Regions from separate parts of the Klebsiella sp. R445 genome, predicted to be linked through region 2. Evidence: predicted binding sites of a transcription regulator. Region 2 holds the regulator's gene; each other region holds the start of a gene.

Region 1 (3,134 bases), 1.5 Mb from region 2:
GATTCTGATTATCGCCATCTCCTGCCTGTGGTTCTGCAGTTGGGAGCGTCCGCGTGAAGAAGACCATGCGGTTAACAAGAAAAAAAGCCTGCTGGCGACGCTGTCGACGCTGGCGAAAGATATGATTTCCACCTTTTATCTGCGTGTTTTCCGTAAACACCTCGGCATGTATCTCTGTGGTTTCGGCGCAGAATGGCTGTTTGCCTCGATCTTTACCTACTTCGTGATCTTTGTGCTGCAGCACGATCCGGCGATGGTTGCCGGGCTGAACAGCCTGAACTCCATTCTGCAACTGATCTCCACCGCGTTGTTTATCGGCCTGTGCGTGAAAAAGGGGTTCAGCAAGCCCTACATCCTGGCGCTGAGCATCGTTATTTTCTCCGTGTTGCTCTACACCTCGCTGTGGTTCTTCCACCTGCCGTCCCACCTGGCAACTATTTTGATGTTCGGGATCACCGTGCTGTTTGGCCTGGGTACCGGCGGCGTGTACTACATTCCGTGGACCGTCTACACCTTCCTCGCCGATGTCGATGAGATCTATACCGGCCGTCGCCGCGAAGGGGTTTATGCCGGTGCGATGACCTTCTCCGGTAAAATTTTGCGTTCGATTATCGTCTTCACCATGGGCGCTATTCTCAGCTACTACGGCTTCCAGTCAAAAGCGCATACGCAGCCTGAAAGCGCGGTGACCGCGATTGCTGTGGTCTTCTGTAGCGGCGTGATTCTGTTGGCACTGGCGGCGATTGTCTTCAGTAAGCAGATGAAGCTGGATCGCAAAGCGCACCTGATAGTGCTGCAGGAAGTGGCGCGAATTAAGGCTGGCGGCAAGATTAGCGATATCCCGTCCGATGTGCGCATCGTGGTGGAAGGCTTAGTCGGCCATCGTTATGAAGAGTGCTGGGGTAACAGTAAGCTGTTCAGGGATGACCAAGCGACCCAGATCAGTCCCGTTACTTCTCATTAATCAGTGTTAACGCCCCACCAGGATTCTGGCGGGGCGTCTGCTTTTAGTGCGCTTCGCCCTGCGGCGTAAATTTCAGTTCTATCAGGGCAATGGCTTTTTGCACCGCACGCAGCGTTACCGGGTCGGCGGAGGCTGGATGGCTGGCGAAATCGATGGCTTTCAGTTGCGTGGTCATCTTCTCGCGCACTTCAACAGGGGCGATAACATCAATGACGTCGAGGATCTGTTTGATAACTAACTGGCAGGCGACAACGTCAGAGACCAGTTCGTCTTGTTCAGTGAGGTGTTGAGACATTTATTACTCCTATTTCGAGGAGCGTAATAGTAACCTAAATTCCGAGAGATAAAAAAACCTGCCGCAGCAGGTTTTTTTATCAGAACATACCGGCAGGCGGTACGTCTTTGAAGGTTTTGCAATATTGTTCGAACATGCTCTTCAGGATTTTGCGCAACTTCATGGAGTGACTCCGTTATTTTGTTATGCAGGTGTTACTGTCGATGGGGCTATAATATGACTTGCATCACATAAATCAATAGAAATTTGCTACAAATCACATTTTTATTACAAGTATAATTTAAAAATTAAACAAAATGAGGAAGGTACGCGTAACGCGTCTGGGGCGTACTTCGCGGCTAACCTCACCTTGCTATGGCAGACACAATGAGTACAGATATCTCTTCACGGGAAGACCGCGCCTTCTCCGCTCCGGCGCTGTTGGTCGCCGGGGCCTTTTTCATGGAGTTTCTCGACGGTACGGTGATCGCCACCGCGTTACCGGATATGGCGAAGGATTTTGGCGTCGCGGCGGTTGACCTCAATATCGGTATCAGCGCCTACCTGATTACGCTGGCGGTATTGATCCCGGCCAGCGGCTGGATTGCCGATCGCTTTGGCGCCCGAAAAATCTTCACCCTCGCGCTGGCGATATTTACGCTGGCCTCGGTCTTTTGCGGCTTCTCCACCAACGTCGACAGCTTTGTTGCCATGCGCGTTCTTCAGGGCATGGGCGGCGCGCTGATGGTTCCGGTTGGCCGACTGGCAGTGCTGCGCACCACGCCCAAGGATCAGCTGATCAAAGCGATTGCCACCCTGACCTGGCCCGCGCTGGTCGCCCCGATCATCGGCCCGCCGCTGGGTGGCTTTATCACCAGCTATGCCAGCTGGCACTGGATATTCTTTATTAATGTCCCCCTCGGATTGATCGCCATCGCGCTGTCGCTACGCATTATCCCAAATATCCGGGAAGAGGAACGGCGTCCCTTCGACCTTCCCGGCTTCCTGGCGACCTCGGTAGCGATGGTCAGCCTGGTGAGCGCGATGGAGCTGCTCGGCGATACTCAGCCTCAGGGCTGGGCCACCCTCGCCCTGCTGGGATTGGGGGTCGCCTGCATGCTGTTTTCACTGCGCCATTTCCGCCGCGTGGCCTGGCCGATGGTGCGCCTGGACGCGCTACAGATCCCTACCTTCCGGGTTACGATGTATGGCGGGTCGCTGTTCCGTGCCTCAATCAGCGCCGTCCCCTTCCTGCTGCCGCTGCTGTTTCAGGTCGGTTTTGGCATGGATCCCTTCCACTCCGGGCTGCTGGTGCTGGCGGTGTTTGTCGGCAACTTCACGATTAAACCGGCCACTACACCGCTGATTCGCTGGCTGGGCTTTCGTCGTTTACTGTTGATCAACGGCGCGTTAAACGTGCTGTCGTTGCTGGCCTGCGCGTTCTTAACCCCAGAAACGCCGGTATGGTTGATTTGCCTGATTCTGTACCTCGGCGGCGTATTTCGTTCAATCCAGTTCACCGGCGTCAGTACGCTGGCTTTCGCCGATGTGCCGTCGCCACAGATGAGCTACGCCAACACCCTGTTCAGCACTGCTTCGCAGCTGGCCGTCGGTCTAGGGATCACCCTTGGTGCCATCGGGATACGCATAGGGGAAAAAGCCAGCGAGTGGTTGAACCTGACCAGCGTGCCGGGAGTGAGCTTCCGCCTCTCGTTCGTCTTTATTGCGCTGATTTGTCTGGTGGGAATGGTGGATAGCCTGCACCTGACCAAAGATGCCGGCAGCAGCGTGTCGAAGAAGCAGAAGAGATAAAACAGAAAAGGCCAGCAGCTGCTGGCCCTCTTTATACTCGAGTAAACGCGATTAGCCGACGATCTGACGCACGAAGGCTTCGAT
Region 2 (3,134 bases):
AGGGTATATACCGCCGTCACGGTAAAGCCGACCATCGCCCAGCCGTAGTGCTTGCGAATAATCAGGTAGCTCAGCAGCGTAATGATCAGCAGCGCGGTCAGAGTATAGCCATCGGGAACGTGAAAGTGCAGCGTCAGCCCGGCAATGGCGAGGCCTGCGAGGGTGCCGGCCGCCCGATGGACGATGCGCACTCGCGTCGCGCCGTAGCCGTTTTGGGTGACGAAAAGCACCGTCATTAAGATCCAGTAAGGCTTGGGAAGGTGCAGGGCGCTGCCCATCAGGCTGGCGGCAGTGAGCATCACGCAGATACGCGCTGCATTGCGCAGCGCCGGCGATTTCCATGAGAGATAGTGCTTTAGCGCAGGCAACAGCGGCAGGCGGCGTTCTTTATCTGCCATCAGGTTGCGGGCATACAGCGGGCGCTGGGTACGCAGCACGCGGGCGATGCGGCTAAAGTGCCAGGCACAGAATTGCCCGACCGGGTTGTCGGGGTGCTGCCAGGCAATTTTCTCCAGCGCGCCAATCTGCTTATCCATATGAAAGCGTTGCGGATAGCGATGGTACAGAATGTCGTCGGCCAGCACCCGCAAACGGGCGGCAACGGTTTGCGCGTTCCAGCGGATCACCGCCTCCGCGTGGCTACGCTCCACCAGCTTCTGGACTTCCTCAGGCTGATGCAGGCTGACGGAGATATGTTCCTGTAGATCCAGCGCCACCTGAAACGCCCGCAGCAGGCGCTTGTGATCGTTGCGCTGGTTCGCCGCCAGCATATGCATCTGCTGATAGCACTGGGTGATCAGGTCCACCACCTTTTGCTGGCGAGTGAGCAGCGGCGGGAGCGATGTCGCCGGGTCGATATGCTGAGTCAGCAGGCTGTATTTCGCTTCGCAGTAGTTAGCCAGCTCCCTGTAGAGCAGGCTCAGGGATTCACGTAGCGGCTGTTCACGCCAGAGCCAGAACCAGAACCAGCTAAACAATCCGTACCACAAGGTGCCGAGCGCGTAGATCAACAGCGGCTCCCAGATGGGCATGTTCCCGGCAAGGCTCAGGGTAAAGATGGCCGCAATCAGCGAGGCCGGGAGGAGTCTGGCATGGAGCGAGCTAATCTCTGCCGTCACGCCAAGCAGCAGCGCCAGGCCGCTAAGGATCAGGGGCAGCGGGATCTCCTGTTGCAGCAGTAGCTGGACCACCAGGCTACAGCCAGCAAACAGCGAGCCACCCACGATCAGGCGTTTGAAAAAGCGTTTGTGCGGGGTGTCCAGACCGGCGACGTTACAGCAGGCAGGCACTAAGGAGAACAGCAGACCCTGTTGCAGATGACCGAGGAGAAGACCGACCGCGACAGGCAAACACAACACCAGCGTTTGCCGCAGTGCATAGTTGACTTCCGGGTGGTAAATCAGCCTGCGCCACATCAGGGGGAGACAAAAACGGCGTATTGCGGGGGCAACACGCCGTTTTAACGACTTAACGCGTACCGTAAACGACGATAGTTTTACCGTGTGCGGAGATCAGATTCTGATCTTCCAGCATCTTCAGAATACGGCCGACGGTTTCACGAGAACAACCGACGATCTGACCAATTTCCTGGCGGGTAATTTTAATTTGCATACCATCAGGGTGGGTCATGGCATCCGGCTGTTTAGCCAGATTCAGCAGCGTCTGAGCGATACGACCGGTGACGTCGAGGAAGGCAAGGTTACCCACTTTTTCGGAGGTGACCTGCAGACGACGAGCCATCTGCGACGACAAGCGCATCAGAATATCCGGGTTAACCTGGATCAACTGACGGAATTTTTTGTAAGAGATTTCGGCCACTTCACATGCGGTTTTTGCACGTACCCAGGCGCTACGCTCCTGGCCTTCTTCAAACAAGCCTAATTCACCGATGAAATCGCCCTGGTTGAGGTAAGAGAGGATCATCTCTTTACCTTCTTCATCCTTGATGAGCACAGCCACAGAGCCTTTGACGATGTAGTACAACGTTTCTGCTTTTTCACCCTGGTGGATCAGCGTGCTTTTCGATGGGTACTTATGAATATGGCAATGAGACAAGAACCATTCGAGGGTAGGGTCTGTTTGCGGTTTGCCAAGCACCATGCGCGGTTATCCTCTGTTATAAGCTATCTCCGGGTGCCGACACTACACGGCATCCGGGCATGCAATCGTATTGTTTCCCTATGCCTGGGAAATGGCTGGTGATTTTTCTTCAGCCTGTAATGTGAACTCCTCTGCATACATGCAATACATTAATGTAATACTGTAGCATCCCGACTGTTTTAGCATAGCTTTTGCCGCATGTCTCCTGGTGTCTTGCTTCAGCATGATGTAGGTCGCCTTCCGTTGCGAGAATTGTTATGTGCGCGTAATCTGTCAGGAAAATTGCAACCTCGGAGTTAAATTTTATGCAAGCTCGTGTGAAATGGGTTGAAGGGTTAACCTTCATCGGAGAGTCCGCATCAGGTCACCAGATTCTGATGGACGGCAACTCCGGAGATAAAGCGCCAAGCCCGATGGAAATGGTGTTGATGGCGGCGGGCGGATGCAGCGCGATTGATGTTGTGTCTATTTTGCAGAAAGGGCGTCACGACGTGACCAACTGTGAGGTGAAGCTGACTTCTGAACGCCGGGAAGAGGCGCCGCGCCTGTTTACCCATATCAACATGCATTTCATTGTGACTGGCAAAGAGCTGAAGGATGCGGCGGTATCGCGTGCGGTGGATCTGTCGGCAGAGAAATATTGCTCGGTGGCGCTGATGCTGCAAAAAGCAGTCAACATCACCCACACCTATGAAGTCATTGAAGGCTAACTGACGGCCGGATAGTGCCAGGTAGCAGAGAACAACCCCAGTCGTTATACGTCCGGGGTTTTTTATGGCTAGTCGATCTTTCTGCCTTCCATCAGGCGCTCTACCAGCGGCGTCATGATCAGCTCCATCGCCAGACCCATTTTGCCCCCCGGAACCACCAGCGTATTGATATGCGAGATAAACGATCCCTGCAGCATCGCGAGCAGCCACGGGAAATCGATATCCTGCAGATTACGGAAGTGGATCACCACAAAACTTTCATCCAGTGAAGGGATGCCTTTCGCCGCAAACGGGTTCGAGGTATCGACGGTGGGGACTCGCTGG
Region 3 (3,134 bases), 1.2 Mb from region 2:
CGGTCAGGTGCGCCGCTTCATGGAAGGTTTTTGGGTTCTCTTCGCGGCAGGTTGAACGCAGATGCGTAAAGTGGATACGGTCGCCGAAGGTTTCGACCATTTTCACCAAATCGTTATCGGCACGCACGCCGTAAGAACCGGTACACATCGTAAAGCCGTTGTTGATGCTGTCCACGGTCTCTTTCAGCCACTGCATATCTTCGATGGTCGAGACGATACGCGGCAGGCCGAGGATCGGACGCGGCGGATCGTCCGGGTGAACGGCCAGCCGTACGCCCACTTCTTCACACACCGGCACGATGGCCCGCAGGAACACGGCCATGTTATCGCGCAGCTGCGCTTTATTAATATGATCGTATTCCGCCAGACGCGCGCGGAACTGGTCGAGGGTATAGCCCTCTTCAGCGCCCGGTAAACCGGCAATGATGTTACGGGTCAGCTTGTCGATTTCCGCCGCGCTCATCGCCGCAAATCGGGCCTGCGCCTGGCGCTGCTCTTCTTCGCTGTAATCTGCTTCGGCTCCGGGACGCTTAAGGATATGCAGCTCAAATGCCGCAAAGGCGATTTGGTCAAAACGCAGCGCTTTCGAGCCGTCCGGCAACTGGTATTCCAGATCGGTACGCGTCCAGTCGAGAATCGGCATGAAGTTGTAGCATACGGTATCAATCCCGCAGGCCGCGAGGTTGCGAATGCTCTGCTGGTAGTTGGCAATCCAGGTCGCACACTGCCCGCTATGGGTCTTAATCTCTTCGTGTACCGGAATGCTTTCAACGACTGACCAGGTCAGCCCTTTTTCCGCCAACAGCGCCTTCCGCTGTTGAATTTCTTCAACCGGCCAGACCTGACCGTTAGGAATATGGTGCAGTGCGGTGACAACTCCAGTTGCGCCCGCCTGTCGTACATCATCAAGCGATACCGGATCGTTCGGTCCATACCAACGCCAGGTTTGCTCCATCGCTATGCCCTCTCAAAGTTGTTATACCAATAATCTCAACGTCAATGACGACTACCATACATGCTTATTGTAAAGGATCAATGAATCCCGCTGGATTGATTGATCCAGCTCACACTAAGCGGATAAATACGGCTTACCAATTTAATTTGTTGTCATATAACTTTACACTGACCTTGTTAATCATTGGTTAATCAGGTGTATAAAGAATGACGACTATTGCGACAGCTACGCTGCCAGAAAACGTGCAACTTCCTCAGTATGATCGCAGCCAGCTGCGTTCGCGTATTGTGCACTTTGGTTTTGGCGCCTTTCACCGCGCGCACCAGGCCCTGCTAACGGATCGGGTACTCAACGCCGGTGGCGGAGACTGGGGGATCTGTGAAATTAGTCTGTTCAGTGGCGATAAGCTAATGAGCCAGCTTCGCCAGCAGGACCACCTGTTCACCGTGCTGGAAAAAGGGGCCGCAGGCAATCAGCCGATTGTCGTGGGCGCGGTTCACGAATGCCTGAACGCCAAACTGGACTCGCTGCCCGCCATTATTGAGAAATTCTGCGAGCCGCAGGTGGCTATCGTTTCGCTGACCATCACCGAGAAAGGCTACTGCATTGACCCCGCGACGGGTTCACTGGATTTGACACAGCCGCGGATTATTCACGATCTGGAAAACCCGACGCTGCCGCAGTCGGTCCCGGGCATTCTGGTCGAAGCGCTGTCGCGCCGTCGTGAACGAGGCCTGGCGCCGTTTACAGTGCTCTCCTGCGATAATATTCCTGATAACGGCCACGTCGTTAAAAATGCCGTCCTCGGCATGGCGCAAAAGCGCAGCGCGGAACTGGCGCAGTGGATTGCTGAACACGTCAGCTTCCCCGGTACCATGGTGGACCGTATCGTGCCTGCCGCCACCGACGAGTCGCTGGCTGAAATCCGCGCCGCGCTGGGGGTAGAAGATCCTTGCGCCATCAGCTGTGAGCCGTTTATTCAGTGGGTCGTCGAAGACAACTTCGTTGCCGGTCGCCCGGCGTGGGAAACCGCCGGCGTGCAGATGACCGACAATGTTCTGCCGTGGGAACAGATGAAGCTACGGATGCTCAATGGTAGCCATTCGTTCCTTGCGTATCTTGGCTACCTGGCAGGCCACGCGCATATCAGCGACTGTATGCAGGATGAAGTCCTGCGCACCGCCGCTCGCCGCTTAATGCTTGATGAACAGGCGCCGACGCTGACCATCGAAAACGTTGACCTGACGGCCTATGCCGACAGCCTGATCGCCCGCTTTGCCAACCCGGCGCTGAAACATCGCACCTGGCAAATTGCGATGGACGGCAGCCAGAAGCTGCCACAGCGCATGCTGGACGGCATTCGCGTGCATCTTGAGCGCGGCAGTCAGTGGCCGTTACTGGCGCTTGGTGTCGCCGGCTGGATGCGCTACGTCAGCGGCGTGGACGATGCCGGTCAGGCTATTGATGTTCGTGACCCGCTGGCGGAGAAGATTCAGGCCCTGGTCGCCGGCAGTTGCGAGGAGGAGCGTGTTAACGCCCTGCTCTCGCTGGAAGAGATCTTTGGCCGCGATCTGCCGCGCAATGCGCAGTTTGTCGCTGACATTAGCGCCGCCTGGCACCAGCTGTCGGTTTCTGGCGCTCGCCAGGCCATCGCTACGCTAGTGCAGATTTAACAATTTCTGCTGTTTAGCGGGCAGAATTTTTTTCTGCCCGCCCTTCCTCTTCTCTTTTCGTCATTTTTTCGTCAGGATAGTCGTAACTGTTACAACATTACATTTGCGTCCTGGAGAAAATGTGACCAAAACAAACTTGATCACGGGGTTTCTCGGCAGCGGTAAGACGACCTCGATTCTTCATCTGCTGGCCCATAAGCCTGCAGATGAAAAATGGGCCGTGCTGGTTAATGAGTTTGGCGAAGTGGGTATCGACGGGGCCTTGCTGGCCGAAAGCGGTGCGCTACTCAAAGAGATCCCCGGCGGCTGCATGTGCTGCGTCAACGGCCTGCCGATGCAGGTTGGGCTGAACACCCTGCTACGCCAGGGAAAACCGGATCGTCTGCTGATTGAGCCCACCGGGCTTGGCCACCCTAAACAAATTCTCGATATCCTCACCGCCGCCGTCTACGAACCATGGATCGATCTTCGGGCAACGCTGTGCGTCCTCGATCCCCGTCAGCTGC
Region 4 (3,134 bases), 1.3 Mb from region 2:
ACGCACTTACTTGGTTACAGGCTGTGAACGTCCATGAATGATATAGATACACTCATCAGCAATAATGCACTATGGTCAAAAATGCTGGTGGAAGAAGACCCTGGTTTTTTCGCAAAATTGTCACAAGCGCAGAAGCCACGCTTTCTGTGGATTGGATGTTCTGACAGTCGCGTTCCCGCTGAACGGTTAACCGGCCTCGAGCCTGGCGAACTGTTCGTCCATCGTAACGTCGCCAATCTGGTGATTCATACCGACCTGAACTGTCTGTCCGTGGTGCAGTATGCTGTCGACGTGCTGGAAGTCGAGCATATCATTATCTGCGGCCACTACGGCTGCGGTGGCGTACAGTCGGCGATTGATAACACCGAGTTAGGGCTGATCGATAACTGGCTGCTGCATATCCGCGATATCTGGTTCAAGCACAGTTCGCTGCTGGGTGAAATGCCGGAAGACCGTCGGCTGGATACATTATGTGAGCTGAACGTGATGGAGCAGGTCTATAACCTGGGGCATTCGACCATTATGCAGTCGGCATGGAAGCGCGGTCAGAAAGTGACAATCCACGGCTGGGCTTACGGTATTCACGACGGGCTGTTACGCGATCTTGATGTTACCGCCGTCAGCCGTGAAACCCTCGAGCAGCGTTATCGACATGGGATTTCCAACCTCAAAATCAAACACGTCAACCACAAGTAACCTGCCTGCTTTTAGCCCCCGGCGCCGATCGTCACGTCACGCCGGGAAACCCCGGCGATGCGTCATGCCAGCGACCGGGATCAGGTAAGCGATTATTCGTCCAGCAGCACCACTTTGCCGACATACGGCAGATGACGATAGCGCTGAGCATAGTCAATACCGTAGCCCACCACGAACTCATCCGGAATCGCAAAACCAACGAACTCAACCGGGACATTCACTTCACGGCGGCTTGGTTTATCCAGCAAGGTGCAAATCGCCAGTGATTTCGGCTCGCGCAGGCTGAGAATTTCGCGCACTTTCGAGAGCGTGTTACCGGAGTCGATGATGTCTTCGACAATCAGTACATCTTTACCACGAATGTCTTCATCCAGGTCTTTCAGGATTTTCACATCACGGGTGGTCGACATGCCGCTGCCGTAGCTGGAGGCGGTCATAAAATCGACTTCGTGCGGGACCTGAACTTCACGGCACAGGTCGGCCATAAACATAAATGAGCCGCGCAGCAGTCCCACCAGCACCATTTCACTGCCGCTGTCTTTATAGCATTCGTTGATTTGACGACCCAGTTCGGCAATACGCGCTTTGATCTCGGCTTCCGGGATCATCACTTCTACAGTATGTTTCATAAAACTAACCATTTGATTCTTAAGATAAATCATCAAAGCCGCTGCGAGCGCACCGACGTTGACCGGCAAGCTATGCAGTATACCAGTAAAAAGAAATATTCGATGCAGGGAATAATAAAGCCAATTTTGTGATTCCGATCACACTTGTTAAATCCTATAATTAATTGCACTTAAAAAATTAACAAACAACCGAGTCTCTTTCTATGGCAGAAACAAAATCTAAACAATCACGATTACTCGTGACACTGACGGCGCTCTTTGCTGCATTCTGTGGCCTGTATCTTCTCATTGGTGGAGTCTGGCTGGCAGCGATTGGCGGTTCCTGGTACTACCCCATCGCCGGCCTGGTGATGCTGGCCGTTACCGTGAAACTCCTGCGCGGTAAGCGTTCAGCACTTTGGCTGTATGCCGCACTGCTGCTCGCCACCATGCTCTGGGGCGTCTGGGAAGTCGGCTTTGACTTCTGGGCGCTGACACCTCGTAGCGATATTCTGGTGTTCTTCGGCATCTGGCTGATTCTGCCTTTTGTCTGGCGTCGTTTGCCGTTCCCGTCTGGCGGGGCGGTTGCCGGTCTGGTTGTCGCTCTGCTGATCAGCGGCGGTATCCTGACCTGGGCGGCGTTCAATGATCCGCAGGAAGTGAACGGTACTCTGAGTGCCGACGCCACCCCTGCCGCACCGATTTCCGCCGTGGCCGATAGCGACTGGCCGGCATACGGTCGTAATCAGGAAGGCCAGCGTTTCTCACCGCTGAAGCAGATCAACGCCGATAACGTGAAAAACCTGAAGGAAGCCTGGGTATTCCGCACCGGCGACCTGAAGCAGCCGAACGATCCGGGCGAAATCACCAACGAAGTGACGCCGATTAAAGTGGGCAACATGCTGTACCTGTGTACTGCTCACCAGCGTCTGTTCGCGCTTGATGCCGCCACCGGTAAAGAAAAATGGCACTTTGATCCGCAGCTGAATTCCGACCCGTCGTTCCAGCACGTGACCTGCCGTGGCGTTTCTTACCACGAAGCAAAAGCAGACAGCGCGCCGGCTGACGTCGTCGCCAACTGCCCGCGCCGTATCATTCTGCCGGTCAACGATGGTCGTCTGTTCGCCATTAACGCCGACAACGGTCAGCTGTGCGAATCCTTTGCCAACAAAGGGGTCCTCAACCTGCAGACCAATATGCCGGTGACCACACCGGGGATGTACGAACCAACATCTCCGCCGATCGTGACCGACACCACCATTATCATTGCCGGTGCGGTGACCGATAACTTCTCAACCCGCGAGCCGTCAGGCGTCATTCGTGGCTTCGATGTCAACACCGGTAAGCTGATGTGGGTGTTCGATCCGGGTGCGAAAGATCCGAACGCTATTCCGGATGATGAACATCACTTTACGCTGAACTCGCCGAACTCGTGGGCCCCGGCGGCCTATGATGCGAAGCTGGATCTGGTGTACCTGCCGATGGGCGTCACCACTCCGGATATCTGGGGCGGCAACCGTACGCCGGAACAGGAACGCTACGCCAGCTCTATCGTGGCGCTGAATGCGACAACCGGTAAACTGGCCTGGAGCTATCAGACCGTTCACCACGACCTGTGGGACATGGATATGCCGTCCCAGCCGACGCTGGCGGATATCGACGTTAACGGCAAAACCGTTCCGGTGATCTACGCGCCAGCGAAGACCGGTAATATTTTCGTCCTCGACCGTCGTAATGGCGAGCTGGTCGTCCCGGCGCCGGAAAAACCGGTTCCGCAGGGTGCCGCGAAAGGTGATTACGTCTCGAAAACGCAGCCGTTCTCCGACCTGA

Evidence for each region. The regulator CRP, encoded in region 2, controls carbon source genes, mostly activating them, when cyclic AMP is high. The targets are predictions, from matches to a motif close to ATGTGANNNNNNTCACAT.
Region 1: azuC (stress response protein AzuC) is a predicted target of CRP. The motif match lies at 1,474-1,491, and genes of this name have one in related genera.
Region 3: ACMYSN_RS22825 (mannitol dehydrogenase family protein) is a predicted target of CRP. The motif match lies at 1,053-1,070, and genes of this name have one in related genera.
Region 4: hpt (hypoxanthine phosphoribosyltransferase) is a predicted target of CRP. The motif match lies at 1,452-1,469, and genes of this name have one in related genera.

The regions. Positions count from the first base shown of each region.
Region 1 is NZ_CP180446.1:5,113,816-5,116,949, reverse strand. It holds gene ACMYSN_RS24090 (MFS transporter) at 1-964, shown strand, start outside; gene ACMYSN_RS24085 (DUF2766 family protein) at 1,008-1,259, opposite strand; gene azuC (stress response protein AzuC) at 1,339-1,422, opposite strand; gene ACMYSN_RS24075 (MFS transporter) at 1,626-3,050, shown strand; gene ACMYSN_RS24070 (RpiB/LacA/LacB family sugar-phosphate isomerase) at 3,102-3,134, opposite strand, start outside.
Region 2 is NZ_CP180446.1:3,622,407-3,625,540, forward strand. It holds gene ACMYSN_RS16850 (YccS/YhfK family putative transporter) at 1-1,415, opposite strand, end outside; gene crp (cAMP-activated global transcriptional regulator CRP) at 1,468-2,100, opposite strand; gene ACMYSN_RS16860 (OsmC family protein) at 2,406-2,810, shown strand; gene ACMYSN_RS16865 (phosphoribulokinase) at 2,879-3,134, opposite strand, start outside.
Region 3 is NZ_CP180446.1:4,833,515-4,836,648, reverse strand. It holds gene uxuA (mannonate dehydratase) at 1-955, opposite strand, end outside; gene ACMYSN_RS22825 (mannitol dehydrogenase family protein) at 1,162-2,628, shown strand; gene ACMYSN_RS22820 (CobW family GTP-binding protein) at 2,750-3,134, shown strand, end outside.
Region 4 is NZ_CP180446.1:2,288,890-2,292,023, forward strand. It holds gene can (carbonate dehydratase) at 34-696, shown strand; gene hpt (hypoxanthine phosphoribosyltransferase) at 789-1,325, opposite strand; gene ACMYSN_RS10705 (glucose/quinate/shikimate family membrane-bound PQQ-dependent dehydrogenase) at 1,529-3,134, shown strand, end outside.